Regions from separate parts of the Arthrobacter sp. BL-252-APC-1A genome, predicted to be linked through region 2. Evidence: predicted binding sites of a transcription regulator. Region 2 holds the regulator's gene; each other region holds the start of a gene.
The links. Region 2 encodes LexA, which represses DNA repair genes until DNA is damaged. Its sites were predicted from a motif close to TCGAACANNTGTTCGA; they were not measured.
Positions count from the first base shown of each region.

Region 1: FYJ28_RS17735 (HNH endonuclease signature motif containing protein) is a predicted target of LexA. The motif match lies at 8,488-8,503, and genes of this name have one in related genera.
Region 3: FYJ28_RS12575 (DUF6504 family protein) is a predicted target of LexA. The motif match lies at 4,565-4,580, and genes of this name have one in related genera.

Region 1 covers NZ_VULS01000012.1:71,792-82,271, forward strand. The annotation lists gene FYJ28_RS15660 (permease prefix domain 1-containing protein) at 1-58, shown strand, start outside; gene FYJ28_RS15665 (antibiotic biosynthesis monooxygenase) at 123-722, opposite strand; gene FYJ28_RS15670 (LysR substrate-binding domain-containing protein) at 802-1,698, opposite strand; gene FYJ28_RS15675 (cytochrome P450) at 1,814-3,118, shown strand; gene FYJ28_RS15680 (2Fe-2S iron-sulfur cluster-binding protein) at 3,141-3,464, shown strand; gene FYJ28_RS15685 (NAD(P)/FAD-dependent oxidoreductase) at 3,466-4,707, shown strand; gene FYJ28_RS15690 (LysE family translocator) at 4,841-5,575, opposite strand; gene FYJ28_RS15695 (Lrp/AsnC family transcriptional regulator) at 5,656-6,105, shown strand; gene FYJ28_RS15700 (alpha/beta hydrolase family protein) at 6,143-6,811, shown strand; gene FYJ28_RS15705 (HAD family hydrolase) at 7,214-7,909, shown strand; gene FYJ28_RS17735 (HNH endonuclease signature motif containing protein) at 7,906-8,466, opposite strand; gene FYJ28_RS15715 (nuclear transport factor 2 family protein) at 8,588-8,944, opposite strand; gene FYJ28_RS15720 (LLM class flavin-dependent oxidoreductase) at 9,040-10,059, shown strand; gene FYJ28_RS15725 (hypothetical protein) at 10,166-10,465, opposite strand.
Region 2 covers NZ_VULS01000004.1:265,667-276,146, reverse strand. The annotation lists gene FYJ28_RS08680 (histidinol-phosphate transaminase) at 1-296, opposite strand, end outside; gene FYJ28_RS08675 (LysM peptidoglycan-binding domain-containing protein) at 371-814, opposite strand; gene lexA (transcriptional repressor LexA) at 1,246-1,914, shown strand; gene FYJ28_RS08665 (ATP-dependent DNA helicase) at 1,971-4,007, opposite strand; gene hflX (GTPase HflX) at 4,000-5,568, opposite strand; gene FYJ28_RS08655 (class I SAM-dependent methyltransferase) at 5,715-6,326, shown strand; gene dapF (diaminopimelate epimerase) at 6,351-7,301, opposite strand; gene miaA (tRNA (adenosine(37)-N6)-dimethylallyltransferase MiaA) at 7,298-8,206, opposite strand; gene miaB (tRNA (N6-isopentenyl adenosine(37)-C2)-methylthiotransferase MiaB) at 8,203-9,732, opposite strand; gene FYJ28_RS08635 (hypothetical protein) at 9,851-10,480, opposite strand, start outside.
Region 3 covers NZ_VULS01000008.1:46,356-56,835, forward strand. The annotation lists gene thrS (threonine--tRNA ligase) at 1-611, opposite strand, end outside; gene FYJ28_RS12570 (DNA polymerase III subunit alpha) at 681-4,172, opposite strand; gene FYJ28_RS12575 (DUF6504 family protein) at 4,183-4,494, opposite strand; gene FYJ28_RS12580 (MDR family MFS transporter) at 4,650-6,230, opposite strand; gene FYJ28_RS12585 (MDR family MFS transporter) at 6,230-8,005, opposite strand; gene FYJ28_RS12590 (DUF2087 domain-containing protein) at 8,093-8,686, opposite strand; gene FYJ28_RS12595 (CoA transferase) at 8,796-10,097, shown strand; gene FYJ28_RS12600 (chorismate mutase) at 10,111-10,452, opposite strand; gene FYJ28_RS12605 (MMPL family transporter) at 10,463-10,480, opposite strand, start outside.

The sequences.
Region 1 (10,480 bases), on a different contig from region 2:
ATTCATTAAAGCCTGGAAGGCCGGCAGACCGGCGGCTGTTCCAGCTGATGTCCGGTAGCAAAAACACGACGGCGCCGCGCGGGGAGATCCCGGGCGGCGCCGTCGTTTTTTGCGGACGCTGGTTAGTCGCGGCGTCGCTGCAGCCAGGGCTGCAGGAGGCCCGTGACCCACGGCAGCACCCAGTAGGCCATGATCGGAGTCAGGATCGCAGTGGTGATCAGTACGCGCAGCGGCATCAGGATGTCATCCCAGACCGGAACGGTCAGTCCCACCAGCCAGGTGAAGGCCAGGTTCACCGGGAAGAAGCCCAGCCAGATGGCCACGGCCTGCTTCCAGCGGGGCGGTTTCACGGGAGTCTCAAGGTCCGTGATGGACGACGGCGCGTCGAACCAGCCCTCAATACCGGTACGGCGGGTAACGGTGCGGTCCTCAACCATGTCCCGGCCGCGCTCAAGCCAGTCGCGCCGGGGCTCGGAATGTTCCCAGGCATCCAGCGCAGCCGCATCGGAGAACCGGTACAGCATGTGCCACTCATCGGACGTAGCGGAGGCGCGGACCCATCCGGACCCGAGGAACCCTGGCCAGGTGTTGGCGAGGTTGACGCCCTCCTGGACCCAGTGGGTGGCCTCAGGCACACGGCGGGGATCGACCCGCCGGGTGATGGAGACCGTCACCGCCTCCGGCCCGCGGGCCGGAAGGGTGTCAGTGTGCGTTGATGTCATGTTTCCAAGTATCCGGGGGTACTGCGGTGCCGGACTAATCCGGAGCCTTCCCCGGCTGCTGCGGGCACCCCGTTGCTGTTCAGCCGTACAGCTCGGCGGCGAGGCCGAGCATCGCGGCCACACTCCGGGAGGGCCGCAGGGCCGACGGCCACACCATGGAGACCGGAACCGGACGGACCGCGGGGCTAAGCGGCCGCACTACCAGCGGACGGCCTTCATAGGACAGTTCTCCGGCCGGCTGCTGGACGAGGATGGCGTAGCCCATCCCGCGTCCCACCAGCGAGCGCGTCACCTCATAGTCCGTAGTGCGGAACCGCACGTTCGGCACCAGGCCGGCGGCATCAAACATGGTCATGGTGTTCTCCCGGCTGGGATCAACGTCCAGCAGGATCATGGGTTCGGGCGCCACATCGCCCAGGGACAATTCGGTCCGTTCCGCGAGTGGGTGCCCCGCCGAGAGCACCACGGCCGGTTCGGCCGCGAACAGCGGCTGCCGGTTCAGCCCCGCCGGAAGCGAGAGATCGTAGGCGATGGCGACGTCGAGCTGTCCGTCCGCCAGCCGCCGGTGGATCTCCGACTGCGGACCGTCATAGAAGTCCAGCTCCACCAGCGGATACCGCCGCCCGTAGTGCTCGATCAGGCGGGCCAGCACCGTCGGGGCCAGCGTCAGGTAACAGCCCAGGACCAGTGAACCGCGCACCTCGGCGTCGCTGCCGCCGGCGTGGAGCTGCAGGTCAACGGCGTCCACCAGCAGGCTCCGCGCCCGGCCGAGCACGTTCTGCCCGGCCGTGGTCAGTGTGATGCCGTGCGCCTTTCGCCGGATCGCCAGCTGCGCCCCGAAGGCCCGTTCAAGGTTGTTCAGCGCCCCGGCCACTGCCGACTCGGAGACATGCAGGCTCTGGGCCGCAGCCGCAATACTGCCCTGGTCAGCGACGGCGGCGAAGACCTCCAGTTGCCGCAGGGTGTACCGGAGCATGCATAACCTCACTCAAAGCGTGGATATTCAATGATTTCTTGTACTTTACCGTGGATATGACGCACGGCACACTGGGCAGGCGGGTGCCGCCGCAACGCACACGAGGAGATCACCGATGACCACCCCGGATACCACCCAGTCCCCCGGCTGCCCCTTTTCCGGCGTGCCGGCGGACAACGGCTCCGCCGAAGCCGCCTTCCCTGGTGCGGCCGCCGGCGTTCCCGGCACCATCCCAGCGGCCGGGGAATTCCGCGAAGCGCCCGTGGCCGACTGGGTAACCATCCCCGACCTGTACCGGGACCCGTTCCCGATCTACCGGCGGATGCGCGAGGAAGCCCCGGTGCACTGGGTACCGGCGGTGAACCGATACATGGTGACCAGCTACGCCGCCTGCCACACCATCGAGCAGGACGACGCAACCTTCTCCGCCGATGAAACCGGTTCACTGATGAAGCGGTCCATGGGCCATTCAATGCTCCGCAAGGACGATCCGGAACACCGGGTTGAACGGGACTCCTACGGGTCCACACTGCGTCCGGGAACCATCAAGAACCACTGGAAAGCCCTCTTCGAGGCGAACAACGAGAAGTACCTAAGGGAGCTGGAGGCCAAGGGCTCCGGCGCCGACTTCGTCTGGGACTACGCCGCACCCTACGCCGCGGAGAACCTTCGCCTGGTCTGCGGGTTCCACAACGCCACGCAGCAGGACCTGCAGCGCTGGAGCCAGACGATGATCGACGGCACCGGGAACTACGCGGACGACGCCGATGTCTGGGAAAAGAGCGCCCGCTCCTCTGCGGAGGTGGATGCCGCGATCGACGAAATGCTGCCGTACTTCCGGAAGAACCCGGACCACTCGCTGCTCTCCGGGCTGGCCTCGATGCCGATCCCCCTGGAAGCCATCCGCGCAAACCTGAAGATGACCATTGGCGGCGGGCTGAACGAGCCGCGGGACGTCCTGGGCACCACGGTCTGGGCACTGCTGGAGAATCCGGACCAGCTCGCCTCGCTCCAGGAGGACCCCAAGCTGTACGCCGCGGCCTTCGAAGAATCCGTCCGCTGGGTGGCCCCCATCGGCATGTACCCGCGGGAAGCCACCCGGGACACCGTGCTGGAGGGCATCCGCCTGCCCAAGGGAGCGCGCATCGGCGTCGTGATTGGGGCCGCCAACCGTGACCCGGCGGTCTTCGAGGACCCGGAAACCTACAACATTCACCGGCCCAGGAAACCGCACCTGGGTTTCGGCGGCGGAACGCACTTCTGCGCCGGCACCTGGGTGGCCCGCACCCAGGTGGCCCAGGTGGCCATGCCCGCACTCTTTGACCGTTTCCCGCGCCTGCGCCTGGACCCGTCGGCTGAGACGGTCGACGCCGGCTGGGTCTTCCGCGGCATGCTCAAGATGCCCGTGCGCTGGGACTAACCCCGACTTTCCTAGGAGAACCATGAACACCGTTACCTTTATCCAGCCCTCGGGCGCGCCGGCCACTGTGCGCGTGGAGCCGGGCACGTCCCTGATGCGCGCCGCCGTCACCAACGGAGTGGACGGCATCGTCGGGGAATGCGGCGGCCAGGCGATGTGCGCCACCTGCCACGTTTATGTCCGCCCCGAGTTCGCCGCGGCGCTCCCGGAACCCAGTGACGACGAAGAGGAGATGCTGGACTGCACCACAGCTGAACGGACGGAGCTTTCCCGCCTGGGCTGCCAGATCAAGGCCTGTGCGGAACTGGACGGGATCGTCGTCGACGTTCCGGCGGAACAGGTCTGAGATGTCCGTAGTCATCATCGGCGGCGGGCAGGCCGGGCTGCAGGTTGCGGACTCGCTGCGCAGCGGCGGCTACCAGGACGGCATCACGGTCATCGCCGAGGAACCGGGCCTGCCCTACCAGCGTCCGCCCTTGTCCAAGGACTATCTGGCACCCGAGGGCAACCCTGCACCGCTGCCGCTCCGCGCGGCATCGTTCTTTGCGGACAAGGAGATCACGCTGCGCAGCGGCGTGCGTGCGGCCGCTGTGGACCGCACTGCCCGGACCGTGACCCTATCCGGCGGGGAGCAGCTGGGCTACCGGCACCTGGTCTTTGCCACCGGCACCGCGAACCGTGCCCTCACCTGCCCGGGCGCAGACCTTCCCGGCGTGCATCTGCTGAGGACACTGCCCGACGCCGAGGCGCTCCACTCGGCCCTGGCTGCGGCCCGCCGCGTGGTGGTGGTGGGTGCCGGCTTCATCGGGCTGGAAGTTGCCGCCGCTGCCCGGGCACGCGGCTGTGAAGTGACGGTGCTGGAGTTCGCGCCAGGCCCCATGGGGCGGGCCCTGAGCCCCGCCATGGGTGCCTGGTTCGCCGGGGCCCACGCCCGTGCCGGAATCCGGCTGCGCTTCAACGAAGGCATCGCCTCCTTCGAGCCGGGCATGGACGGCAGGGTTGGCTGGGCGGTGTCCACGACCGGTTCCCGGTACCGGGCGGATCTGGTGGTGGCGGGCATCGGCGTCGTGCCCAATGATGCGCTGGCCGCCGCGGCCGGGCTGGAAACCGGGAACGGCATAGTGGTGGACGCCGCCCTGCGCACCTCGGATCCGTCGGTCCTGGCCGTGGGTGACTGCGCCAGTTTCCCGTCAGTGCACGCGGGGGCACGGATCCGGGTCGAGTCGGTGCAGAACGCCACGGATCAGGGTCGGCACGCGGCGCGGACCATCCTCGGATCGGCCGAGCCGTACACGGACCTGCCGTGGTTCTGGAGCAACCAGGGCAGCCTGCGGCTGCAGATCGCCGGCCTGTCCGCACCCGGGGACCGGACCGTGTTCAGCGGCGATCCGGAGTCCGGAAAGTTCTCTGTGCTGTGTTTCCGGAACGAACGGCTGTCCGCCGTGGAGTCGGTGAATTCGCCCGGGGAGCATTTGGGTGCACGGAAGCTGCTGGCGGCCGGGATCAGTCCGTCACCTGAGGAGGCTGCTGCCCCCGGCTTCAGCCTGAAGGCACTGGCGCGGCAGGCCGTCGCGGCGTCGTCCGCTTAGCTTCCTCCCCCTCCCCGCCCCCGCCCCCGCTCCCGCTCCCGCTCCCCATCGAGAGGGCAGAAACTGCTCTTTTGAGCCCTCAAACGGGCAGTTTCTGCCATCTCGATTAGCGGGCCGGGGTAGGCGGGCCGGCTCAGGCGAGGACCAGGAGCCGCTCGCCGAGCAGGACCAGTGCCACGCACACCATCAGGATGCCGCTGGCCAGGGTGACCGCGCGGGCTGCTGCAGGCCGGGAGCGGAGCAACCGCCGGGCACCGAGCGCCACCAGGGTGTAGACGAGCACGGAGACACCGAAGTGGGACAGCCCCAGCACCAGGGACTGCAGCGGCAGCGCCAGGGCTGCCGCCGGATCCACGAACTGCGGGATCAGGGCCAGGTAAAGCAGCAGCGCCTTCGGGTTGGTGCCTGAGGTTCCCAGCCCCTTGAGGAACTCCCGGCGCTCGACCGCGCGGCGGGAGCGGACCGGCGCGCGGACGGCCAGGGCCACGGACCCGGAGCCACTTGAACCGGAGCCCTCCGCTACGGCCGGTTCTGACTCCGCCCCAGACGCGGGCACCGGCGTCGTACTTCCGTCTGTAAATCCGGCGCCGCGCCAGGAACGCATCGTGGAGATGCCCAGCCACAGCAGGTACGCGGCGCCGGCCAGGGTCAGGCCGGTGAGCAGCCCGGGTGAAGCCGCGATCAATGCCGCGAGCCCGGCGACGATCAGCGCGGTGTGGACCAGGTAGCCGGCGCAGAGCCCGGCCACGGAGGGGGCCACGCGCCGAGCGCGCAGGCCGGAGGAGATGCAGTACGCCCAGTCAGCACCCGGAGTCATGGCCAGGGTGATCGAAACCGCCGCGAACCCCGCGAGCTGTGAAAGATCCATTCCTCAACCCTAGGAAAAACGTGGCGCGAAGTGCTGACCGGAATATGCTGCACAAACGGGTTTCACGATATGGTTTTTGCGTGATTGACGCCATTGACCGTGAAATCTTGCGCCTGCTCCAAAATGACGGACGGATGAGTGCGACGGCGCTGGCCGCCCGGGTGGGGCTGACCGTCGCACCGTGCCACCGCCGGATCAAGGAGCTTGAACGTGCCGGGGTGCTTACCGGATACCGTGCCGTGGTGGATCCTGCCGCCGTCGGACTGGGCTTCCAGACCCTGGTGTTCGTGACCCTGCGCGACCGCACGCAGATGCTGGCTTTCGAGGAGGCCGTTGGCCGGCACGAGCAGATTGTGAAGGCGGACCGCCTCTTCGGTGATCCGGATTTCCTGCTGAAGGTGATTGCGGCGGATCTTCCCGGCTACCAGCAGTTCTACGACGATGTGCTGGTGAACCTGCCCGGGGTGGAGAAGCTCACCAGCACCATCGTGATGAAAACCGTCAAGGAAGAAGCCGGCCTGCCGCTGTGAGGTGAGCGGCGCGGAGCCCTCCCGTAAATTGGGACCTATGCCCACTGAAACCGAGGAACTTACCGTCAACGTTGGGGACGGGACCGTTAGTGCCGTGTTCGCCCGGCCCGCCGATGCGTGGGCGTCCATGGTGGTGGCGCATGGAGCCGGGTCCGGCATGGAGCACCCCTTCCTCACCGGCTTCACCAACGCGATGAACGACGGCGGCGTGGCGACCTGGCGGTTCAACTTCCCCTACCGGGAGGCCGGCAAGAAGTTCCCTGACCGTGCGCCGGCCGCGATTGCCGCGTGGCGGGCCGTGATGTTCGCGGCGGAGGACAATGCCGGCGGCGTGCCCGTGTGGGCGTGCGGAAAGTCCTTCGGCGGCCGGATGGCTTCCATGGCTGTGGCGGAGGGGATGCAGGCCGCGGGGCTCGTGTATCTCGGGTACCCGCTGCACCCGCCGGGCAAGCCTGAGAAGGTTCGCGACGAGCATCTGTATGGGTTGAGACTGCCCATGCTGTTCCTGCAGGGAACCCGGGATCCGTTTGCCCTGCCCGGCGAGCTGGAACCGGTAGCGGAAAAGATTGGGTCCAACGCCGTCGTCGAACGTATTGAAGGCGGGAACCACATGTTCGAGGTAGCCGGGAACAAGCGGCCGCAGGACGTGATCGGGGCGTCGCTGGCTTCGCCGGTGCTGGAGTTCATGCGTTCCCACCGCGGCTAGCAGCAACGGCTCGCAACCTTTGCGCAGATACCGTCGCTTTGAAGGGCCCACCCCAAACCTTTGCGCAGATACCGTCGCTTTGAAGCGCCCTGAGGAGCGTTTACTGCACGAGGGTTGTCCCTGAAAGGCCCTAAGGGACGTCAACTCCCCGAAGGTTTGCTGGACTGTTCTTGTCTCCACTCATGGCAGCGCCAGGGTCGGATTACCCGCACCACTCCCCTTGGGGTTCACCTGCAGTTCGGGCGGGTTGCCAGGACTCTGGCCGGCGTCTTCTGTTTTGACGGAACCCCCGCGGCGCTGCCACGATCATTGGGGACGCAGCGCCGTACATGGCGCGCAGCAGTTCATCAACTATTCGCTTCATCTGCCGCGGGCTCCTGCGGCGCTCGTCCAGGAGGACCTTTGGCACCGAACCCCGCCCTGCAGGCCGTTTTCTGGGACATGGACGGAACCCTTGTGGACACCGAGCCATACTGGTTCGCCGCCGAAAAGGAACTGATGGCCCGGTTCGGGGTCACCTGGAGCGATGAGCAGGCCATGGAACTGGTGGGCAACGCCCTTCCGGATTCAGCACGGGCGTTGCAGGCCGCCGGAGCCGACCTGGGGATCCGGGAAATCCTCGACGGGATGCTGGACAGCGTAATCCGGTCCGTACGGCGCGAAATCCCCTGGCGTCCCGGAGCCCGCGAACTGCTGGCCGAGCTTTACGCCGCAGGAATTCCCTGCGCGATGGTGACTATGAGTGAATCGCTGCTGGCCCAAGTCATTGCCGATCAGCTGCCGGAGGGCACCTTCAGGTTCCTGGTGACCGGAGAGATGGTCGCCAACGGCAAGCCTGATCCGGAGCCCTACCTGCTGGCAGCGAAGCTGATGGGCGAAGAACTGGGCACGACCATGGACCTGGACCGCATTGTTGCCGTGGAGGATTCGCTGCCCGGCGTCGCCTCAGCCAAGGCCTCAGGTGCCGTGACCATTGCTGTGCCCAACGCCGTCGACATTCCCCCCCAGTCCGGTATCACGCGCTGGGAAACCCTGGCCGGCCGCACCGTTGAGGATCTGCAGGCGCTGGTTGCGGACAGGGTTACCGCTTCGGCTTAGGGTCTCCCTCTCCGCACGGTGAGTCCGGAGGATTTAGACCGGTTGCAAGGCCCGCAGAGGATTTGAAGATTATCCTCTGTACTATTTCCTCCCAGCGCTACTGGGATAACGTGGTCATACTGCAATTCTGACGAGGATCCGCACGCCTGGCAGCTCCCGCCATCTCTCAGCCACACCAACTGCTTCAGATCGTCCGGAATGTGCTCTCGCTTGGTCTTCTGACGTGGGATAGGTCCCATAGCGACGATGGCCTGAGCCCGCTCCACCTGCTGACGCTGCCGATGTGCCTTCGAAGTGATGAGCGCATATACCTGATCAGCGTTGAGCTCCTCAGATTCCCAATAAAACCTGTCCTGATAATGCCAGTATCGACGCGTACCGATGCGTGCCACCAGCTTGGGATATTGCCTCTGCCGTTCATGATGATTCAGAAATTCACGCTCACTGATCCTTCTCAGCTCGTAAGACTTCCTACCAACCGTTATGACAGCCGGACCGTTGCTGGTCCAAAAACTCCTGCGATGACTGAAAGTCACATTCTCGGCTCTTCTGAGCATCCCCTAGCCCTAAGTTTCTAGTCCAACGATTATTCTCATCATTGCCTAATGACGGCTGTGGACAAGAACAAAACGCCTAGAGCGACCGACTCTTCGAATAGGGGGCAGACACAGTCCTGGGCTAGTACGGCGTGTGCTGGTGGAGGGCGAGCTTCCACTCGCCGTCTTCCTTCGCGTACACACTGCTCAGCAGGGCCGTGTACGGCGTCCCGTCCCGGTCTGCGCGCACCTTGTAGGTGAGGACACCGACGTCGGGCCCTAGATAGGACTCCTCCGGGTCAATGATCTCGAAAGCTGACCAGGGCGGGCCGCCCATGGACTCAATAACCTGCCGGCGGTCCGCGATCCGCAGGCCATTCGTCAGCATCATCACGGGCTCACGCGCCAGCACCTCCGAGTAGAACGCGGTCGCTTCCTCCGGTCCGGTGGACAGCGCGTGCCAGCCGGCCGTTTCAAGTTCCACGAGTTCGTTTTCCATGGTCCGGGAGTGTAGACGCGCCGCAGGCGAACCGACAGGGAGCGAAGGAAACTGCACGCCGGAATAACCCCCGGTGCGTGGGCGCTGGAGAAGGTGTGAAGAAGATTGGATTCCTTTCCTTTGGCCATTATCAGGACGTCCCGGGTTCCCTGACCCCCACGGCCGGCGACGCGCTGCTGCAGGCCATCGACCTGGCGGTCGCGGCTGAAGAGGTCGGCGCCGATGGTGCGTTCGTACGTGTGCACCACTTCGCGCCGCAGCAGGCGTCGCCGTTCCCGCTGCTCGCCGCGATGGCTGCGCGCACGTCCCGGATCGATCTGGGCACCGGCGTAATCGACATGAGGTACGAAAACCCGCTGTACATGGCTGAAGAAGCCGCCGCAACGGACCTGATCAGCGGCGGCAGGCTGCAGCTTGGCATCAGCCGGGGATCCCCCGAGCCTGCGCTGCGTGGAGCCGAGTCCTTCGGTTACGTTCCTGGTGAAGGCGAAACCGACGCGGACATGGCCCGCCACCACACCGCTGTCTTCCGTGCCGCCATCACCGGCCGCGGCATGGCGCCGGCCAACCCGCAGATGACCGGGCACTCAGGCCTGCTGCCGATCGAACCCCAGTCTCCCGGTCTGAGCGACCGCATCTGGTGGGGTTCCGGCACCCGCGCGACGGCGAAGTGGACCGGGGAACAGGGCATGAACCTGATGAGTTCAACGCTATTGACGGAGGACACCGGCGTCCCCTTCGACGAGCTGCAGGCGGAGCAGATCCACGCCTATCACGAGGCTTGGAAGGCGGCCGGGCATCCCGGGCAGGGGAAGGTCTCCGTCAGCCGCAGCATCATTCCGCTGGTCAGCGACCAGGACCGGCGCTACTTCGGTCTCCGCGCGCAGGCTGAAGCCAAGGACCAGGTGGGCCGCCTCGAAGGCGGGCTGGCTCGGTTCGGGCGCAGCTACGTCGGCGAGCCGGATGTCATCGCCAAGGAACTGGCCGACGACGCCGCCGTCCAGCTTGCTGACACCGTGCTGGTCACCGTGCCGAACCAGCTCGGCGTCGACTACAACGCGGCGCTGCTGGAGAACATCGTGAAGCTCGTGGCGCCCGACGCCGGCTGGCGGTAAGCACACGCGCACCGGCGCCGTCGCGCTTCCTCATCGAAATCACAGAAACTGCCCGTTTGAGCCTCCAAACGGGCAGTTTCTGTGATCTCGGTTGGTGGACGGAGGGCTACTTCTTGCGGCCGAACACCAGCGACGCCAGCGCAGTGGCCGCAGTGACGGTGTAGACCGACGGCCAGGCGCCCATCTTCTTGGCCAGCGGGTGGGAGAGTCCAAAGGCAGCCACGTAGGTGGTGGTGAGGGCGACGGCGGTGCCCGTACCGGCGTCGCGCTTCCACAGCGCAAACGCTGCAGCACCTGCTGCGGCGAGGACGGCTCCCCCAAGCTGGCGGTTGCCGGTGTCGCGGGCGGTCTTGTAGCCGCCGATCAGGCCGGCGGAAGTAATGAGCGGGGTCAGAAAAGATGCCACGGTTTTCTCCTTCGA
Region 2 (10,480 bases):
ACTTCGTTGGACCCGTTGCCTGCCCAGATGTTTTCGATCGCCAGGCCGTGGCCAAGATAGGCGGCGAGGCGTTTGCGCAGTTCGGTGAACTCCCGGTCGGGGTAGCGGTTGAGCCCGGCTACGGCGTCGCGTACCGAGTCCGCAATAGCCTCAGCGACCTCCTGCGGCAGCCCGTGGGTGTTCTCGTTGACGTTCAGCAGGATCGGCACTTCCAGCTGCGGCGCACCGTAGGGGGTCTGGCCCCTCAGGTCGTCGCGCAGGGGAAGTCGGTTCAGTTTTTCCAGCTGTTCAGTCACCCGTACAGCTTAAGGCGCTGCCCGGCGGGCTGCAGAATCCGCAGTAACGTGACGGCCGGTATTGTCCCCGAAAACTAGCCGGCGACGGGGATGTAGAGCTGCACGCCGGCCGGAACCACCGCGTCGGAGAGGTTATTCAGTTCCATGATGTCTGCCACCACTGCCCGGGGGTCCCGTTCGGGAGCGTATTCCGTGGCGAGGCTCCACAGGCTGTCCCCGGTGCTGACGCTGACCTGCTGGGTCCGGGTCAGTTCCCCGCTGCCGCTCGCTGCCAGGGCAGGCGCGGTGAAGAAGCCAATAAAGGTGAGCAGCGCGGCCCCACCCAGCAGGACGGGAGCACCGATGAGCAGGAGCCGGCCGCGGCGGGTGAGCCGCAGCGGACCGGAGTCAGCTGCGCGGCGCGGCGCTGCAGTCCTGGTGGAATCCTGGTGACGGACAGCGTTGGAGGACGCGGGGGTGGAGCGGGCGGAGCGGATGTGGCCCAGGGAAGCACGGGGTGCCGCGAACTGAACTGACATGGCAAAACCTTTCCGGCTCGAGTCCGTTCCCCCGGCCGGCATTCTCGCGGCTTCGAAACTGGATTCGAACAGTTGGCGTACGTGAATCGAACATGTATTCGATTCCTGCTGTTTCCTTTTCTAGCATCTATCTACGAACGATGTCGAGACTCACTCGAACAAATGTTTGAAAATGACCTGCCGCTCCCCTAGCGTGGGTATCGGCAGGAAACCTTCGGTTTGGCTGCCGGTCAGGACAGTTGCATCCGCCCGCGGGTGTTTGTGTCCAGTCCGGCAGTTCCGTTCGGAGTAAAGAGAAACACCCGCCACTGACATTGCCGCCAATCCGGTTAGCCCGGAACGCTCGAAGGGAAGCCGAAGTGCCCCGTAGGACTAACTCCGATGGCAGCCCGGCTGCCGCTGCTGCGGCTGATTCTTCGCGCCCCCGGGCGCTGACCCCGCGGCAGAAGAAGATCCTCGAAACCATCCAGGCGTCGGTAAGCACCAACGGCTACCCGCCGTCGATGCGCGAAATCGGCGACACCGTGGGACTGGCGAGCCTCTCCAGCGTGACGCATCAGCTGAGCCAGCTGGAGAAGATGGGTTACATCCGCCGCGATCCCAAGCGCCCCCGCGCCATGGAAATCCTGGTCCCGCTGCTGATGCACAAAGAGCCGCAGGGCACCGAATCATCGGCACCGGACGGCACCGCCGCTGCGTCTGTCACTGAGCTCACTACAGCCGTGGACACGGCAATGGTCCCGCTTGTTGGGCGGATCGCCGCCGGCGGGCCCATCCTGGCCGAGCAGGTGGTGGAGGAAATGGTTCCGCTTCCCCGCCAGCTGGTCGGGCACGGCGAACTGTTTATGCTCCGTGTCTCCGGAGACTCCATGGTCGACGCCGCCATCTGCGACGGGGACTGGGTAGTGGTGCGCAGGCAGCAGACGGCGGAAAACGGGGACATTGTTGCCGCTCTCCTGGACGACGAAGCCACGGTCAAGACCTTCCGGCAGCGCAACGGCCACACCTGGCTCCTGCCGCAGAACACCCGCTACGAGCCGATCATGGGCGACCACGCGACCATCATGGGCAAGGTCGTTTCAGTGATGCGGTCCCTCTAGGGATTCCAGGTTCCTCCGGGGGTTCAGGGCGGCGGCACAAGCCGGCCCCGGCGCGGCTAGGCGTCCGCGCGCTGTCCGGTGTTCAGCCGCTCCAGAATGCCCAGGGCGACGGTCCTGTCGGTAGTGGACCAGAACGGCGGCAGAGCCGCACGCAGGAACCCTCCATACCTGGCCGTTGCCAGCCGTGAATCAAGCACAGCGACCATGCCCCGGTCCCCCGCGGCGCGGATAAGCCGGCCGGCGCCCTGGGCAAGCCGGACTGCGGCATGGGTCGCAGAGACGGTCATAAACCCGTTTCCGCCTGCCTTGGCCACCGCACGGGTGCGGGCTGTCATCAGCGGGTCATCCGGCCGGGGGAACGGGATCCGGTCAATGACCACCAGCCGGCAGGCGTCACCGGGCACGTCGACTCCCTGCCAGAGGGACATTGTTCCAAACAGACACGTCGAATCCTCCTCCGCGAACTGCTTCACGAGGGCGGACATTGAGGACTCACCCTGGCAGAGAATCGGGAAATCCACTTTGTCCCGGAGCGCAGCAGCAGCATCCTCCGCCGCACGGCGCGAGGAGAAGAGTCCCAGTGCCGCGCCTCCGGAAGCCTTCAGCAGCGCTTCAAGTTCGGCCAGCTGTGCCGGCGACGTGCCGCGGTCGGGCTTGGGCAGGTCACGCGCGACGTACAGCACACCCTGGCGCGGGTAGTCGAACGGACTTCCGACGTCGGTGCCCGTCCAAGCGGGAGCGCCGGCACCGCTCAGGCCCAGCCCGCCGGCCACGGGCCCAAACTCCGAGCCAATAGCGAGCGTGGCCGAGGTGAGCACAACAGTGTGCCCGTCAAACAGTCCGTCCCTCAGCCGGCCGGCCACCGAAATCGGTGCCACGTTGAGCGTTGCAGGTGCCGACTCGTCCGGCGGCGAATAGCCCTCCCCCGGCGAGAAAGTGCTGGGACGTGAAGCCCACAGGACCTCACCGGATTCCGGAGCTTCGAGCACGCGCTCACAGAGTTCAAGTACCGCGAGGAGGCGGGACCGCGCCATCTGGCGCCCGCCGTCGCCGGCGTCGCCGCCTTCCGGCTTGGAGTCCGATAATGCAACCCGGCACGCCTCGCGTACCCGGGCCACTGCCAGCTGCTGTTCCTCGTTGAGCCCGGTGGGCAGCAGGCCGGCGGGAATGCCCTCAACCGAAAGATCGAACGCCCGGCCCGCGGCGGCCAGCTCCTCGACCGACGCCGATGTGTGCTTGCGGGCGGCCGTCACGGCTGCGCTGATGACCGTGCCGGAGAGCTGACCGGTGACTGCGCCCGTGACCCGGTCCTGGAGCTCATGGGCCTCGTCAATCACCACAACGTCGTAATCCGGCAGGACGGCAAGTCCTTCGAAGGCGCTGATGGCGAGCATTGCGTGGTTGGTGATCACCAGGTCGGCGACGGCAGCCTTCGCCCTGGCCTGTTCGCTGAAGCAGTGTTCTGCGACGGGGCAGCGCTGGGCGCCCAGGCATTCCATGGCGGTGACGGAGACCTGCCGCCAGGCGCGGTCGCTGACTCCAGGGAGGAGTTCGTCGCGGTCGCCCGTCTCGGTTTCCTCTGCCCATTCACGCAGCCGGACAACCTCACGCCCGAGCGCCGAGGTGGCTCCGGGCGCCGGGGCAGGATGCGGGACGGCCTTTTCCTCACTCAGGGAGAACAGCGCTCCGGGGTCGTCGTCGTCGGGGAAGCCGCCTCCGGTCTTATGCACGCAGACGTAGTTGCTGCGCCCCTTCAGCAGGGCAACGTCCACATCCCGGGGCAGCTTGGGCTTCAGGGCAGTCAGCAGGCGCGGTACGTCGCGGCCGACGATCTGTGCCTGCAGCGCCAGGGTAGCCGTGGAGACAAGAGCCGGTTTACTGCTTTGCAGCGCATGGTGGATCAGGGGCACCAGGTAGGCAAGTGACTTGCCGGTGCCGGTTCCTGCCTGAACCAGGAGGTGCTGACCCGACTCAATCGATTCAGCAACTTCCCGGGCCATTTGCTGCTGTCCCGGACGCTGCTGTCCGCCCATGGCTGCAATGGCGGTCTCCAGCAGGTCCAGGACCTCCGCAGCGATGTCTTTCTTAGGCATGGTTGAGGAACGGCTCCAGCTCCGGAGCCAGCGAATCGCGGACCTTGACCCTCATCCGGGTACCGCTTTCCTCATGTTCAAGCGAAAGAATTTCGGCGTCCTGACTGTGCAGGCGGGAAACGACGTCGCCGCGTTCGTAGGGAACCATCAGGTCCAGTTCCACGCCGGGCCGGGGAATTCCTTCGGAGATGGCCTGGAGGAGTTCCTCAATGCCCTCTCCGGTGCGGGCCGAGACCACCACGGTCCGCGGTTCCCGCTGGCGCAGCCGTTCGATGACGAACGGGTCGGCGGCGTCAGCCTTGTTCAGCACGATGATCTCGGGGATCCGGCGGGCGTCAACATCGGCCAGGACGGAACGCACGGCCGCGATCTGTCCTTCAGGATCCGGGTGGGAGGCATCCACTACGTGCAGGATCAGGTCGGCGTCGGCAACTTCTTCCAGGGTGGACCGGAAGGCTTCCACCAGCTGGGTTGGCAGGGAGCGCACAAATCCCACGGTGTCAGCCAGCGTGTAACCCAGTCCGTCCGGGGTTTCGGCTCGGCGGATGGTCGGATCCAGGGTGGCGAACAGTGCGTTCTCCACCAGGACCCCTGCATCCGTGAGCCTGTTCAGCAGCGAGGATTTTCCTGCGTTCGTGTAGCCGGCAATCGCCACGGACGGGATCTGGTTCCGCTGGCGGTTTGCACGCTTGGTTTCCCGGGCGGGCTTCATGCCGGCAATCTCGCGGCGCAGCTTGGCCATGCGGGTGCGGATCTTCCGGCGGTCAAGTTCGATCTTGGTTTCACCGGGGCCGCGCGATCCCATACCTGCTCCGGCACTGCCGACCTGTCCACCGGCCTGGCGGGACATCGATTCGCCCCAGCCGCGCAGACGCGGAAGGAGGTATTCAAGCTGGGCCAGCTCAACCTGGGCCTTGCCCTCGCGGGACTTGGCGTGCTGGGCGAAGATGTCCAGGATCAGCGCGGTGCGGTCAATGACCTTCACCTTGACAATGTCTTCCAGCCCGCGTCGCTGGGAGGGCGAAAGTTCGCTGTCCACAATGACGGTGTCCGCGCCGGTAGCCATCACAACGTCCTTGAGTTCCTGCGCCTTGCCTGACCCCAGGAAGGTTCCGGGGTCCGGCTTCAGCCGGCGCTGGATCATCCCGTCCAGCACTTCGGAACCGGCTGTTTCGGCCAGTGCGGCCAGTTCACGCAGCGAGTTCTCGGCGTCGGCGGCCGTACCCTCGGTCCACAGTCCGGCCAGGACAACCCGTTCCAGCCGAAGCTGCCGGTACTCAACCTCGGTGACGTCTTCAAGCTCTGTGGAGAGACCGGCAACACGCCTGAGGGCGCGGCGGTCCTGAAGGTCCTGCTGATCCCCGTCGAAGTCAGAGTGCTCCGCTTCCTGGGCCGACAGCGCCTGTGCCTGGCCGCGGAATCCGCCGGCCGGCGTAACGCTCTGCTTGGCAGCAGCAGCGTCGTCCTTTGCCAGGATCCGGTCGATGACACCCTGGATTTCTTCGGGCTTCAAGTCCGTGGGCGTCGAGCCGGCGGCGGGACGGGAATTGTTGATGGTCATAATCTCCTTAGAAGCGGTGTTAACCATGGTAGGCCAGTGGACCCACATTGTGGCGGGAGTCCGCGAGGTTGTGCAACAGAGGTAAGGGAGGGCTGGAGGACCTCTGCGTGCATCCGGCGGCCGTCCAGCCACTAACCTTGATAGTTATGGGTTCAGAGCATTACTTCAGTTCACAGCCGGCGACGCCGGAGGTCCGCAGGCCGCTGTCTGTCACCTTGGCAGGACGCGAGGTCACCCTCGCCACTTCCGGCGGGATCTTCTCTCCTGACGGTGTTGATAAGGGAACGCAGGTACTGCTCTCCGGTATTCCCGATCCGGCTGCCGAAGGCAACCTGCTGGACATTGGTTGCGGCTGGGGCCCGATCGCGCTGACCATGGCCCTGAAATCGCCCGCAGCGCAGGTGTACGCGGTGGACGTGAACGAGCGCTCCCTGGGCCTCACACGTGACAATGCCGCCACGCTGGGACTCTCCAATGTCCACGCCAGCCTGCCCGCCGACGTCGACCCGTCCCTTCGGTTCGAGACCATCTGGTCCAACCCGCCCATCCGGGTCGGCAAGGATGAGCTGCATGCCCTGCTGCTGCTGTGGCTGCCGCGGCTGGCACCGGACGGAACCGCCTGGCTGGTGGTCCAGAAGAACCTTGGGTCGGATTCGCTTCAGCGCTGGCTGGCGGAGAACCTGGGCGCGGACTTCAGCGTGAGCCGGTACAGCACCGCGAAGTCCTTCCGCATTATCAAGGTCCAGCGCAGCGCCTGACCGGCCCTTTCCCGGACCCGCCTCCTAGAGCAGGGTTCCGCGGGCCACCAGCACAGCGGGCCCGCTGAGTTCCACGTGCTCGCGCCCGTCCGGCCCGGTGAGGAAGCGGATACCCAGAACTCCCCCGGGCACTGCGACGCTCCAGGCATTTGGTGCGCCGGCTCCGGCCCAGAAACGCGTGGCGACGGCGGCGGCGCACGCCCCGGTGCCGCAGGAAAGGGTTTCCCCGACGCCGCGTTCGTGCACCCGCATGGTCAGCTGGCCCACGCCGTCGACCACCAGCGGCTCGGCAGGGACCACGAATTCAACGTTGGTTCCGTCTTCAGGGACCGGTTCCACACTGGGTGCATTCACCAGGTCCGTTGCGGCCAGCTCGGAGAGTTCAGCCAGCGCAACGACCGTGTGGGGGTTGCCCATGCTCACCGAGAGCCCGGGGCGCGGAACTTCCAGTCCCCCGGCGTTAACCACGGTATCCATCGCCTTGGCGGCAGCGTGGTCCGGGAAGATGAACTCCCACGGCCCCATGTCCACGGCATAGCCGGTACCGGTGCGGGTGACAGTCTTCAGCCCCGCCCGGGTGCCGATTGCCAGCACTTCACCTTCAGCAAGCTCGGCAAGTCCCTCTTCGATCAGGAAGTGGACGAAGACCCGCACCCCGTTGCCGCACATTTCAGAAACGCTGCCGTCGCCGTTGCGGTAGTCCATAAACCACTGCGCTTCGGGGTTGGACTGCAGCAGCGCCTGGCCCTCCGGTACGTGGACGGAATGGACAGCACGGATGAATCCGTCCGCGCCGATTCCGTTGTGGCGGTCGCAGACGGCGGCCACGTCGGCGGCGTCGTAGTCCCGCAGTCCGTCGGGATCAGCGACCAGGACAAAGTCGTTGCCGGTGCCGTGTCCTTTCGCCAAAGCGAGGCCGGCGAGGCCGGACGGCAGGCCGGAAGCGGACAGGGCGGCGGGGGAAGTTGTGCTCACCCCTCAAGAATAGCGGTGGTCGCAGCCTTCAGCAGTTCGGGATTATCGAAGTCCAGCCAGGTGACCCGGGGGTCTGCCCGGAACCAGGTCAGCTGGCGGCGGGCGAACTTCCGGGTGGCAATCACGGTGTCCTCCACCGCCTGCCCAGTGTTCCAGTGGCCGTCCAGAACTTTCAGGAACTGTGCGTACCCCAGTGCCCGCGAGGCTGTCCTGCCGCTGCGCAGGCCTGCGGCGTCCAGTACCCTGACTTCGTCAAGCAGCCCCTGCTGCACCATCTGGTCCACGCGCCGTGCCAGCCGAACATGGAGCACGGGACGTTCCACGGCAAGGCCCAGCTGGACGGCCGGCTGATAGTAGGTGCGCTCCGGCATAAACGAGCTGAAGGGCCGGCCGGTCAGTGCGTGCACTTCCAGCGCACGCACTACTCTCCGGGCATCACCAAGACGGTCTGCGGAGACCGGATCGACGTCCCGCAGTTTTGCGCGCAGTGCTTCAAATCCAACGGATTCGAGCTCGTCTTCGATCCTGCGCCGCAGCTGGGGATCGGTTCCGGGGAATTCAAGCACATCCAGTGCTGCCCGGACATAAAGCCCGGATCCGCCGACCAGGATCGGGTAGTTGCCCCGCGAGCGGATCCGGTCGATGGTCTCCCTGGCCTGGGCCTGGAAATCGGAGACGCTGGCCTCTTCGGTGACATCCAGGATGTCCAGGAGATGGTGCGGTATGCCGCCGCGTTCGTCCTCCGGGAGCTTGGCTGTGCCAATATCCATGCCGCGGTAGAACTGCATTGAATCGGCGTTGATGATTTCCCCGCCGAGGCGTTGAGCCAGCGCAACACCCAGATCGGACTTGCCGGAGCCGGTGGGTCCGACGACGGCGATGACCGGCAGCGTGCCTGCCGTCACAGGCGCGGCGGCAGGGCAGGCATGCCGAGTGAGACACCGGCGCGCGCGGCGCCGTCGGCGGCCGGAACGCCGCAGGACTCTGCCTGGGACCGGTCCCAGGCATCACCGGCGCGGGACCGGCGCACGGAGTAGTCGGCAGCGGAGGCCGGATCGGCGACCAGGTGGAAGGCAGCCGCGGAGGTCACCGGAACCGTTACGAGGTCTCCGGGTCGGGGAACAGGCGCTCCTTCGGGCACGGAGAAGTGCACCAGGCGCTGGTCGCGGGAACGTCCGGAGAGCCGTCCGGTTTCCTCCGACTTGCGGCCGGCAGCTGCGGTGACCATGACCTCGACGGTGGTGCCGACCTGCTTGGCGTTTTCTTCCGCTGCGATGCGGTCCTGCAGTGCCGTGAGCCGCTCGAAGCGTTCCTGCACCACTGCCTTGGGCAGCTGGTCCGGCAGATCAGCCGCCGGGGTGCCGGGACGCTTGGAGTACTGGAAGGTAAAGGCGGTGGCGAACCGGGCCTGCTCGACGACGTCGAGGGTTGCCTGGAAGTCTTCCTCCGTCTCCCCCGGGAAACCGACGATGATGTCAGTGGAAATCGCCGCGTGCGGCATCTGCCGGCGGACCTTCTCCAGGATCCCGAGGAACTTCTTGGAACGGTAGGAACGGCGCATGTCCTTGAGGACCTTGTCCGATCCTGACTGCAGCGGCATGTGCAGCTGCGGCATCACGTTGTGGGTTTCTGCCATGGCGTCAATGACGTCATCAGTGAATGCGGCCGGATGCGGGCTGGTGAAGCGCACCCGCTCAAGTCCTTCGATTGAGCCGCACGCGCGCAGCAGCTTCGCGAACGCTCCCCGGTCGCCGAACTCCACACCGTAGGAATTCACGTTCTGGCCAAGCAGCGTGACTTCAATGGCGCCGTCGTCTACCAGAGCCTGGACTTCGGCAAGGATTTCTCCGGGACGCCGGTCGCGTTCCTTGCCGCGAAGAGAGGGCACGATGCAGAACGTGCAGGTGTTGTTGCAGCCGACTGAGATGGAGACCCAGCCGGAGTAGACCGAGTCCCGTTTGGTGGGCAGCGTGGACGGGAAGACTTCGAGGGATTCCAGGATCTCCAGCTGGGCTGCGTCGTTGTGCCGGGCACGCTCCAGCAGTGCAGGCAGGGAGCCGATGTTATGCGTACCGAAGACTGCGTCCACAAAGGGGGCCTTGGCAAGGATGGTGTCCCTGTCCTTCTGGGCCAGGCATCCGCCCACCGCAATTTGCATGCCGGGACGGGTTTCCTTGACGTGGGCAAGCTGGCCCAGGTTGCCGTAGAGCTTGTTGTCGGCGTTCTCGCGCACGGCGCAGGTATTGAACACAACGACGTCGGCGTCCCCCTCCTCTGCCGGGACGTAGCCGGCGTCTTCGAGGAGTCCGGAGATGCGCTCGGAATCATGGACGTTCATCTGGCAGCCGAAGGTCCGCACCTGATAGGTACGGGGATGCTCTTCGGTGTCCAGGCCGTTTAGCTGAACAGGGGCGGGGCGCGATACTGACAGGCTCACCATACAAGGGTACGTCCCCGCGCAACCGGCTCCCCAATCCGGCCGGGAGGACAAAAAGAAGGCCTTCCCGGCGTGGAAAGGCCTTCTTCGGTCTCCTCGGCGGAGGAAGGGACTAGTACCAGTTGTTGGCGTAGTGGAAGTTCAGCGCCGAGCAGGGGCTGCCATAGCGGGATTCGATGTAGGTCAGTCCCCAGTCGACCTGGGTACGGTAGCTGGTCTGCCAGTCACCGCCGGCCGTGGCCAGCTTGATACCCGGAAGCGCCTGGGGAATACCGTAGGCACCAGAGCTTGCGTTGGTTGCGCTGGTCAGCCACTCCGATTCCTTGTTCCAAAGTGTGTCCAGGCAGGTCATCTGCGAGGCATCCCAGCCGTGGGATCCCAGTACGGACGATGCGTAGGCTTTCGCCCCGGCCGGGTCATCCACGGGTACAGACGCGGCGGCGATCCGGGCGGCTTCCTCAGCGGCTGCCCGCTCGGCAGCCTGGGCCTGTTCGGCTGCAGCTGATGCGGCGGCTTCCTCGGCCTGGCGGGCGGCAGCTGCCTGCGCAGCCTCCTCGGCGGCAACGACGTCGGCGGCAGCGGCGTCAGCGGCAGCGGCGTCCTGCTTAGCCTCTTCCTCGCCGCCCCCGGCTGCGGGGGTGCTCTCCGGGGCAGGAGAAGCGTCACTTTCGGCGCTGTCAGGAACGGCAGACGGTGTTGGCTCTGATGCGCGGTCCTCGGCAAACAGCGGAAGGGCTATGCT
Region 3 (10,480 bases), on a different contig from region 2:
GGCAGGTGCGGGCCGCGGCACAGGTCGCACCAGATAACATCGCCGGACTTGCGGTCCACGTTGTCGTAGATGGTGATCTCGCCGGCGCCGACCTCGATGTTCGCGCCTTCACCTGCTTCGTCGGCCCCGTCCTTCTTGCCGAGCAGTTCGAGCTTGTACGGCTCATTTGCCATTGCCTCGCGGGCTTCTTCTTCGCTGACCACGCGGCGGGCAAACTTCTGGTTCGAGTTGACGATCTTCTGCATCATCTTCTCGAGGGTCTTCAGGTCCTCGGGTGTGAAGGGCTCAGCGACGTCGAAGTCGAAGTAGAAACCGTCCTTGATGTACGGGCCGATGCCCAGCTTGGCGTCCGGGCGCAGCTGCTGCACGGCCTGGGCCATCACGTGGGCGGTCGAGTGGCGGAGCACATTCAGGCCGTCTTCGGAATCGATGGTCACGGCTTCAATGCTCTGGCCGGGAGCCAGCGGGGTGTCGAGGTCCTTCAGGACTCCGTCAACCCGCATGACAACGACCTCGCGCCGCTCAAAAAAGAGCTGAGCACCGGTGGTGCCAGTATCCACCGTGGTCTCTTCGCCGTCGACGATGAGGGTGAACTGTTCCGGCACTGACACGTTGTCTCCTTGATTCGTTTGTACTGGCGCTTGAGCACGGGTTTGCCCATGCAGCTATGGTGCGCGCCCTTACGATGTTATCCGCTGTTCTTCAGCCCGACCAACCGGCCGCGCAGCCCGCGGGTGCTGCTTCTGTGAACCTTGTCCTGCACTCCGCGGCAGGGGTCGGGGCAGCGGCAGGGACGCAGTGTCCGTGAGGTCCCAGGCCTGGAGGGCCTGCAGGCTCATGCCCCGCGGGCCGGTACGCCGGGTGAGTCCGCGGATCAGCATCAGTTCGGTGCCGAAGAGCAGCGGGCCGGTTTTTTCCTGGGCTTCGGTGAAGAAGGTGCAGTCCACGCAGCCGGTTCCGTCGTCGAGGCTGATAAACACAACCCGGCGGCCGCCCCGCATTGGCGGAGTCTGTGTTGCTACCCGAATGCCGGCTACCAGCACTTCTGATCCGTTGCGTAGCTGCAGCAGTGATTCTGCTTTGGTGACGCCCAGGGTGGCGAGCAGCGGTTCATAGCTGTCCACCAGGTGTGCACTGACGTCGACGGCGAGCAGGTCCAGTTCGGTGCGGACCCGTTCGGGCAGCGTGGGTTCAGGCAGCTGGGGCACAAGGTTGGCCAGTTCCGTGTCTCCGAGCGGAAGTGCCAGCTGGCCCGGGATCGGATCGTATTTCCGGGTCCCGGTTTTGCCCGCGGCCTCAGCCAGGTGCTGCAGCAGATCGGCACGGCTGCCGCGGGAGCCGGTCTCCCTGGACAGTGAATCGAAGGCACCCAGCTGGGCCAGCCGCTGGAGCGAGGGCTTGGAGAGCCTGGCCCTGGCGCGCAGGTCAGCCAGGGAGTCAAAAGGCTGTCCGGCGGCGATGCGGCGGACTTCAGCCGCTGAGAGCCCGTAAATGCCGGCAAAGCTGAGCCGGATGCCCAGCCGCGGCGGTCGCGCCTCTTGGCCCGGACCTGCCGGAACAGCAGGGATCCGCTCCACCCGGTATTGCTCACCGCTGCGGTTGATGTCCAGCGGCAGGATGGGAATGCCCATCCTGCGGGCTTCGGCCACCAGCAGACGGCGCGGGTACATGCCGGGATCATGTTCGAAAATCCCGGCGAGGAACGCTTCGGGATGGTGTGCCTTCAGCCAGGCCGACTGGTAGGTGGGTACGGCGAAGGCAGCACCGTGGGCCTTGCAGAAACCGAAGCTGCCGAAGGCCTTCAATGTTCCCCAGACGTTCTCGATGGTCTGCGCGTCGTAGCCGCGCTTCCCTGCCGCCTGCCGGAAGAAGTCCTCCACCCCCTGCTCGGCCGCCGGGTTGCCCAGCAGCCGGCGCAGCTCATCGGCCTTGGCAAGCCCGCAGCCGGTGAACACGTCAAAGGTCCGCAGCACCTGTTCATGGAAGACCGTTACCCCGTGGGTTTCCGCCAGCACCGGGCGCAGCGATTCGTGCGGGTACACCGCCGGAGCCCAGCCGTGGCGGTGTTCCAGGAACGGGCGCACCATGTCGGATTTCATGGGTCCGGGCCGGAACAGGGAAATGTCGATGATCAGGTCGTTGAAATCGCGCGGTGCCATCTTCCCAACAAGCTCACGCTGCCCGGGAGACTCAATCTGGAAGCAGCCCAGCGTGTGGGTGCTGCGGATCAGCTCAAAGGTGGGCTCATCATCGAGCGGCACAGCGTCCAGCTCGATCCGGCCGTCCTCAGCTATCCACTCCGGGCGGGGTTCGGTTTCCCGGACGTGCCCGCCGGACCGGGCCACTTCATCGCCGCCGGAATGGACGCGGACCACTTCCTTCAGCGCAAAGGCCATGGCCGACTGCATCCGCACGCCCAGCACGTCGAGTTTCAGCATGCCCATGGGATCCATGTCGTGCTTGTCGAACTGGGACATTGGCAGCCCCAGGCCGCTGGGCTGTACCGGGGTGCGGTCCAGCAGGGAGGTGTCACCCAGGATTACCCCGCACGGGTGCATGGAGATGTGCCGGGGCAGCCGGTCCAGCCGTTCGGTCAGATCCACCAGCAGGTCCAGCTGCCGGTTCTGCTGCACTGCCTCGGCAACATCCCGCAGCTCGGGTTTCTCTGCGAGCGCTTCACGGAAGTGGCTCGCCGAGAAGCGCCACAGCGCCTTGGCCACGGCGCCGACCTCCTCATCCGGCAGGCCCAGCGCCAGTCCGGCGTCGCGCACCGCTCCGCGGGCCCGGTAGCCGTTCTGCATGCTCATCAGGGTGACCCGCTGCGAGCCGAAACGTTCAAAAATGCGGTGGTAGACGTTGTGCCGCTCGGCGCTTTCGACATCAATGTCGATATCCGGGAGCGTGGAGCGGTCCCGGGAGAGGAAGCGTTCAAAGATCAGGTCGTGTGCCAGCGGGTTCACGTGGCTGATGCCCAAGAGGTAGTTCACCAGCGAGGATGCGCCCGACCCGCGGGCCGCAGCACGTACCCCCATCTGGCGGATCATCGTGGAAACTTCGGCGACCGTCAGGAAGTAGGACGCAAAGCCCAGCCGTTCGATGATGCCCAGTTCGTGTTCCAGCCGGTTGCGCATGGCTGCTTCGGCTGAACCGGCCAGGTGGCCAAAGCGCCGTCCGATCCCTGCTTCGCAGCGGCCGCGCAGTTCAAGGACGGGTTCGGCGTCGATCCCGATGACTCCCGCTTCTGGAACCACCGGCTGCTTCCAGCCCATATCCGCAGCCGGGTCGATCCGGCAGGCATCGGCGAGCGCCTCCGTGGCGGCCAGCAGTTTTGCGGCGCCCGTTCGCCCGTAACCGGCTTCGTGGCTGATTTCCGCTGCGAGCGCCGCCATCTGCTGCCCTGACTTCAGCCAGCCCTGGCCGTTGGGCTGCAGGTCTGCCAGCTGCCCCATGGACGTCAGTGCCCTGGCGGCGTCGAGCACATCCGCGGTTGCTGCGCCGTCTTCATCCACGTAGCGCACAGCGTTGGTCAGTACAGCGGGGATGTTCATCTCATCCGAGAGCCGAAGCATCCGCACAGCATGGGCCAGGCTCAGGTTGGTGCCCGGGGAACTGAGGTGGGTGACTACTTCCACGGCGAGCGCGGCGCGGGGCATAACTGCCAGCCAGCGCCGGAACAGTGTGCGGGCAACGGCGTAGCTTCGGCTGCGCATGGCACGCCCGACGTCGGTGTACGGCCCTACCAGCACGCTCAGTACCGGTTCCCCGTCCCTGCCCAATACCCGGGAGGCAAGCTGCTCCAGGGTGACGCCGGGCGGCCGGCCTGCGCGGCCCCTGGACGGGGAGGTTCCGGCATGGGCGTCGGAGATGAGCCGGCAGAGCGCGTGGTAGCCCGCTCCCCCGTTGTGCCCATGGGCCAGGATGACCGCGCGTCCGGTTACTTCTGCTTCTTTGCCTTCCCCGTCCAGGATGGCCAGGTCCACGCCGATGATCGGATCTATCCCTGCGTCCATGCAGGCACGCAGATGCTTGACCGTGCCGTAAAGACCGTCGCGGTCGGTGCAGGCCAGCGCGTCAGCGCCGTCCGCTGCGGCGGCCTGGGCCAGTTCTTCCGGCCAGGAGGTGCCGTAGTGGGCGGAGAAGGCCGTGGCGGCATGGAGGTGGGTAAAGCTCATGGCACGGGTGCTAGGCGCTTTCCCGCAGGGCGTCATGAATCCGGATCAGCCGCCAGGTGTTTGAGGCAGCCTGCCGGGAGATGTCCAGCGTGCGCAGCGGCGAGCGCGGGCTCAGGCGGGCCTGTACCCGCCAGATCTCCGAGTCCACCAGTCCGGGGCCGTGTCCGCGTTCTGCCCGGGGCTCTTCTTCCCACCAGCGGCGGCGCTCATACCAGCGAACGGGATTGGCGGCGACCTTGTAGGTCCTGCCCTGCCAGATAAGACGCAGCGGTATGCCCGCGGGTGAGCACACCACCTCAACTGCTTCACTGAAAAGTCCCATGGCTGCCCCTCGCTGTGCCTGAATCGGGGCCGGGCGGTCGCCGGAACCAGCATTCAGGACAAAACCTGATTCGAACATATATTCGAATCTCCAGTGTACGACTGCTCTCTGACAATCCGCACGGTGCCCCCTAGGAACCCGGTGGGAGTTCTGATTTACTCAGCCGCCGCCTCCACCCGGGACTGCGTCGAGAGCGGAATCTCGCGGATAAACAGGCACAGCACACCGCCTGCTGCCACCAGCGGAATGCTGAGCAGGAAGATCGGCGGCAGCGCCGTGCCGAAAGCCGCACCAATTTCCTGCTGCACCGGGCCGGGCAGGGCCTGCAGCACCGCCGGCGTGAGCGAATTGATGCCCTCCGCCGGAAGCATCCCCGCGGTCCCGGCGGGGGCATCGGCAAGCCGGTCGGTCAGCCGCTGGATGAAGATCGACCCGAAAGCAGCAATTCCGAAGGAAGCACCAATCTGGCGGAAGTAATTCGCTGCGGAGATGGCGGTTCCCATGTTCTTGGGCGGCACACTGTTCTGCACGATCAGCACCAGGTTCTGCAGCAGCGCCCCGATGCCCAGGCCCAGCACCGCCATCCCGATTGCCGTGAACCAGTACGGGGTGTCCTGGGAGATCCGGGACAGCAGCACCAGCCCCGCAATAACCGCTGCACAGCCGGCAACGGGATAGACCTTGTACCTGCCCGTGCGCGCAATCAGCTGGCCGGTGCCAATGGAGGTGAGCAGCAGCCCGGCCATCATCGGCAGCATCATCAGCCCGGATTCGGTGGCGCTGGCACCGTTGACCATCTGCAGGAAGGTGGGCAGGTAGGAGATGGTGGAAAACATCGCTATGCCGACGGCGATGCCCGCCAGCACCGGGATCAGGAAGTTCCGCAGCCGAAACAGGCCCAGCGGCAGGATGGGCTCACTGGCCCTGCGCTCTGCCCAGACAAACGCAGCACCGGCAACGACGGCGGCTGCAGACAGGCCGAGGATCTGCGGGCTCCCCCAGTCATAGGTGTTTCCTCCCCAGCTGGTCACCAGGATCAGGGCGGTGGAGGCCACGGCGAGCAGCCCGGCGCCGGCATAGTCCAGCCTCGGCCGGGACGCGGCCGCTTTGGGAAGGTGCAGGGAGGTAATGACGACGGCGAGCGCGGCAGCTCCGATGGGCACGTTGATGTAGAACACCCAGCGCCAGGACCATGAGTCAGTGATCCATCCGCCCAGCAGCGGTCCGCCGACGGAGGCCAGGCCGAAGGAAGCTCCGATCAGTCCCATATAGCGCCCGCGTTCGCGCGGTGAGACCAAATCTCCGATGATCGCCTGGGCACCGATCATCAGGCCGCCGCCGCCGATGCCCTGGATCGCCCGGAAGGCAATCAGCTGGCCCATGCTCTGCGACAGGCCGGAGAGGACGGATCCGAGGAGGAAGACTGCAATGGCGAAGATGAAGATGTTCTTGCGGCCAAAGAGGTCTCCGAGCTTGCCGTAGATGGGCAGGCCGATGGTCGCGGCCAGGATGTAGGCGGTCACTACCCAGGACAGGTGTTCCAGCCCGTTCAGGTCTCCCACGATGGTGGGCAGGGCCGTGGCGACGATGGTCTGGTCCAGCGCCGCCAGCAGGACGGAGAGGACCAGCCCGGTGAATACCAGCACCCGTCCGCGCCGCGCGCCGTCGTCCTGCGCGCCCGCTGCAGCCTTCCGGACCGGGACCGCCGGGACTGCCGCATGTGCTCCTGAGGTCATCAGCGCTTCGCCTCCCCCTCCAGCTGCACATTCGCTGTAGTGGCCAGCGGAACCTCCCGGATAAAGAGCGTCAGCACGAAGGCGGCGCCCAGCGCTGGGATTCCGAGCAGGAAGATCGGGGGAAGTGCGGTGCCGAACGCGTCGGCAATGAAGTCGCGCGCCGGGGCCGGCAGCGCTTTGAGCTGGGACGGGCTAATGGAGTTCACCCCCTGGCTGGTCACCCCGCGTACGGCTTCAGGGGCGTTGGCCACCTGGTCGTTGAGCCGGGAGATAAACACCGAGCCGTAGACGGCGATTCCAAGCGTTCCGCCTATTTGCCGGAAGTAGTTCGCTGAGGAGACCCCTGTGCCCATGTTTTGGGGCGGAACACTGTTCTGCACGATCAGCACGACGTTCTGCATCAGCGCCCCAATTCCCAGACCGAGTACGAACATGCCCAGTGCGGTGAACAAGTACGGCCTTTCCGCGGAGATGCGCGAGAGCAGCAGCAGCCCCAGGATCATCACCAGCGACCCCAGGATCGGATAGATCTTGTACCTGCCGGTGCGGGAGATGAGCTGCCCGGTCCCGATGGAGCTGAGCAGCAGGCCCGCAGTCATGGGCAGCATCATCAGCCCCGAGTCGGTGGCGCTGGCACCGTTGACCATCTGGAGGAAGGTCGGCAGGTAGGAAATGCTGCCGAACATCGCCAGTCCGACGGCGAGCCCCACCAGGGTGCACACCACAAAGTTGCGGATCTTGAAAAGCCGCAGCGGAAGGATCGGTTCCGGGGCCCGTAGCTCCACGGGAATGAACACCGCAATGGCAACCAGGGCTGCTGCTCCGAGGCCAAGGATGGTCGGGGAGGTCCAGGCGTACGTTGTTCCGCCCCAGCTGGTAATGCCCACCAGGGCGGCGCTCGCGATGGCGAGCAGGATGGCACCGGGATAGTCCAGCTTGATCCCGGCAGCGCTGCGCCTGGGCAGGTGCAGGGAGGTGATGATCAGTGCCAGGGCAATGGCTCCGAGCGGGAGGTTGATGTAGAACACCCATCGCCAGGACCAGTATTCAGTCAGGTAGCCGCCCAGCAGGGGTCCGCTGACGGATGCGACCCCAAAGGCAGCGCCGATCAGCCCCATGTACTTCCCGCGGTCCCGGGCAGAGACGATGTCCCCGATGATGGCCTGCGCACCGATTATCAGTCCGCCGCCTCCCACACCCTGCAGTGCCCGGTATGAAATCAGCTCTGCCATGCTGTGTGCCTGCCCGGAGAGCGCCGATCCGAGGAGGAAGACGATGATCGCAAAGATGAAGATGTTCTTGCGTCCGAGCAGGTCACCGAGCTTGCCGTAGATAGGCAGCCCGATCGTGGAAGTCAGCAGGTAGGCGGTGATGACCCAGGACAGATGGTCCAGTCCCCGCAGGTCGCCCACAATCGTGGGAAGGGCGGTGGAGACGATTGTCTGGTCCAGGGCAGAGATGAGCACCGCCATGATCAGGCCGCTGAAGACCAGGGCCAGCTCGCGGCGGGTGTGCGGCGCCTGGGCCTGTTCTGCACCCGCTGGCGGAGGTCCTGACGGGGGAACCTTTCCCGGAGCAGTCCCTTCCGTATCCGGAGCCGCATCCGCCCGGGTACGGGTGGCAGCCGCGGTGGTGCCGTATGGGACGGCACCATGCCCGGTGCCCGGAGAACCGGCGTCGGAATGCCGGTCACACGGCGCAGGCGAACCGAGATCTGTGGCTGTCTTCGTCGCCGTGTGGGCAGGCCGTGTGTTGCGGGCAAAGAAATGAGCCATGACGCCTCCTGGAACGGGCGTGGGCGCTGCCGCGGCAGGGTCCGGGTTAAGAGCCACCTTCCATCAGAAGCCCGCAGAGGCCGGGAGTCAACGCCGGGCGAACTCCATTCCCGGACCGGGGCGCGGGTTGCTGAGCCAGTAGCTGGAACCGTCCGGGCTGCGCCGGACGATTCCTTCGTCGACCATGGCACGCCGGAACATCGCCGGATCCTCAGTAAAGGCGGCCAGCCGGCCGGTGACCTCGGCTTCCGTCAGCCGGGCAGGACTGGCGGCCGGATCCCCGGCACCGGCACCCAGTAACCCGTGCCGGGAAAAGACCTCACCGGCCAGATAGTGCAGGACTTCAAGTCGGTCGGCCCGTTTGGAAGGCAGGCTGCCGGAGCTTCCCGGACCCAGGTGCCGCAGCGGGGACTCATCCCGGGGCTGCCGGTCTGCGGCGAGCAGGCGGGAGAAGATCTCCGGAACAGGATGCAGCCCGTCCTCCCCTTCCCGGAGCAGCCCGGCTTTGAGGAGCGCGGCCAGCGACTTGTTCCCGGCGCGGTCCAGGTCCTTTCCGGAGAGCGGTTCGCCCTGCGCCGCAGCGGTAATAATCCGGGCGTACACCTCCAGCCTGCGGGAATCTGCGAGCGCAGCGGCCACCGCTTTCCAACTGGAGCTGCCGGGCGTGTCCTGGTCCTTCAACTGCCGTGCCTTTCACCTGGTGTATTTGGGTGTGGGCCGGATCTGTCCGGGCTCCGTTCCGTGACGTAGCCTACTGCAACAGGAATCCGGACCCGAGGGGAGCTGCCGCATGGAGTCGTGCTACCCCGTGCGCTCCTTCGCGGCCGCTTCCATTGCTGCTGCGGGCAGCGCGGTTGCGGAACTTGCGTCCCGGCTCTCCGGAGCCCCGGTGCAGGCTGAAGCCGATCCGGATCTTGCCCGTGCCTGGTTTGGCGGCTCCTTCCGGCCTGCCGGCTGGGAGATTCCGCCGCCCTGGGACCCGCTTTCCCGGGACTACCCGTGTACTGACGGCTGGATACGCCTGCATACCAACGCCCCGCACCACCGCCGGGCTGCGCTCGCCGTTCTGGGCCTGCCCGCAGATACCGGCCCTGAGACAGCGGCCGTGGCAGTCAGGGCGTGGAAAGGCGGCGAGCTGGAAGAAGCTGTGGTGGACGCCGGCGGCTGTGCGGCGCAGCTGCGGACAGCGGAACAATGGCAGCTGCACCCGCAGGGACAGGCCGTCCGGGCCGAACCCCTGATTGGCTGGTCCCGGCGCGCGGCCCGGCTCCCCGCGGAAACCTCCGGGACCCCTGAACGGCCGCTGGACGGCGTCCGGGTACTGGACCTCACCCGCGTCATCGCCGGCCCGGTGGCTACCCGTTTCCTTGCCGGGTTTGGAGCAAGGGTCCTCCGCATTGATCCGCCGGGCTGGCAGGAACCGGCGCTGGAAGCTGAAATGACGGTGGGCAAGAGCTGCACCCGTCTGGACCTGCGCACGCCCGACGGCACGGCGAAGGTACGCGAACTGGTCTCCACGGCAGACCTGGTGGTACACGGCTACCGTCCCGGCGCCCTTGCCGGACTGGGACTGGACGAACACCGTCTCCAGCAGCTGCGCCCCGGCGTCGTGACTGTGGCGCTCAATGCCTGGGGATGGACCGGGCCTTGGCGCGGCCGCCGCGGGTTTGATTCGCTGGTACAGACAGCGTCGGGAATTGCCGACGCCGGTATGGCGTGGGCTGCAGCGGATGCACCGCTGCCGCTGCCTGTCCAGGCGCTGGACCACGCCACCGCATACCTGGCCGCTGCGGCCGCCGTCCGGGCCTGGACCCGCCGGCTGGACGGTGAGGTCAATGCCGCGCGGCTTTCCCTGGCCCGGACCGCGGTGGAACTGCAGCGGGCCGCGGACGCCCGCCGGCCTGTTCCACCGCCCTGGGAATTGCCGAACGAGCGGTCAGAACGCGCCCTGCCCCGGACTGCGGAACAGACCTGGTGGGGGCCGGGCGAGCGGCTGGTGCCTCCGCTGGACTTTCGCTCTGAAGGACCGGTTCCTTCGATGGTGTGGGACCGGCCCGCGGCACCGCTGGGATCAGCTCCCGCAGCCTGGTAGCTGGTGAGCCGGGCTAACTGCGGCTGAAAGCGTCCAGCCGTGCCTGCACTTCGTCCTCGTGCCGGGTGCGCAGTTCATAGTCGATGAACGCGTCGATCATGGCCCGGTAGGTTTTTTCCACCACTGTGGAGTCCTGCTCCTGAGCCTTGGCGGCTTCCCGCACGTGGTTGATGACTTCCTCAACCCGGTCCCGGGCGCGGACCTGGGCGTCGTCGTCCTTCAGTCCACCCGCCAGCCGGACCAGGCGTTCGCGGCGCCAGATCAGCGCAACTATTTCTTCGTCTATCTCGTCAATGGCCGTGCGTACGGCCCCAAGCTGTTCGGTGGTCGGGTCTGTTTCCACTGTTTCTCCCATGGGTTCCAGTTTACCGGGACCGTGCTTC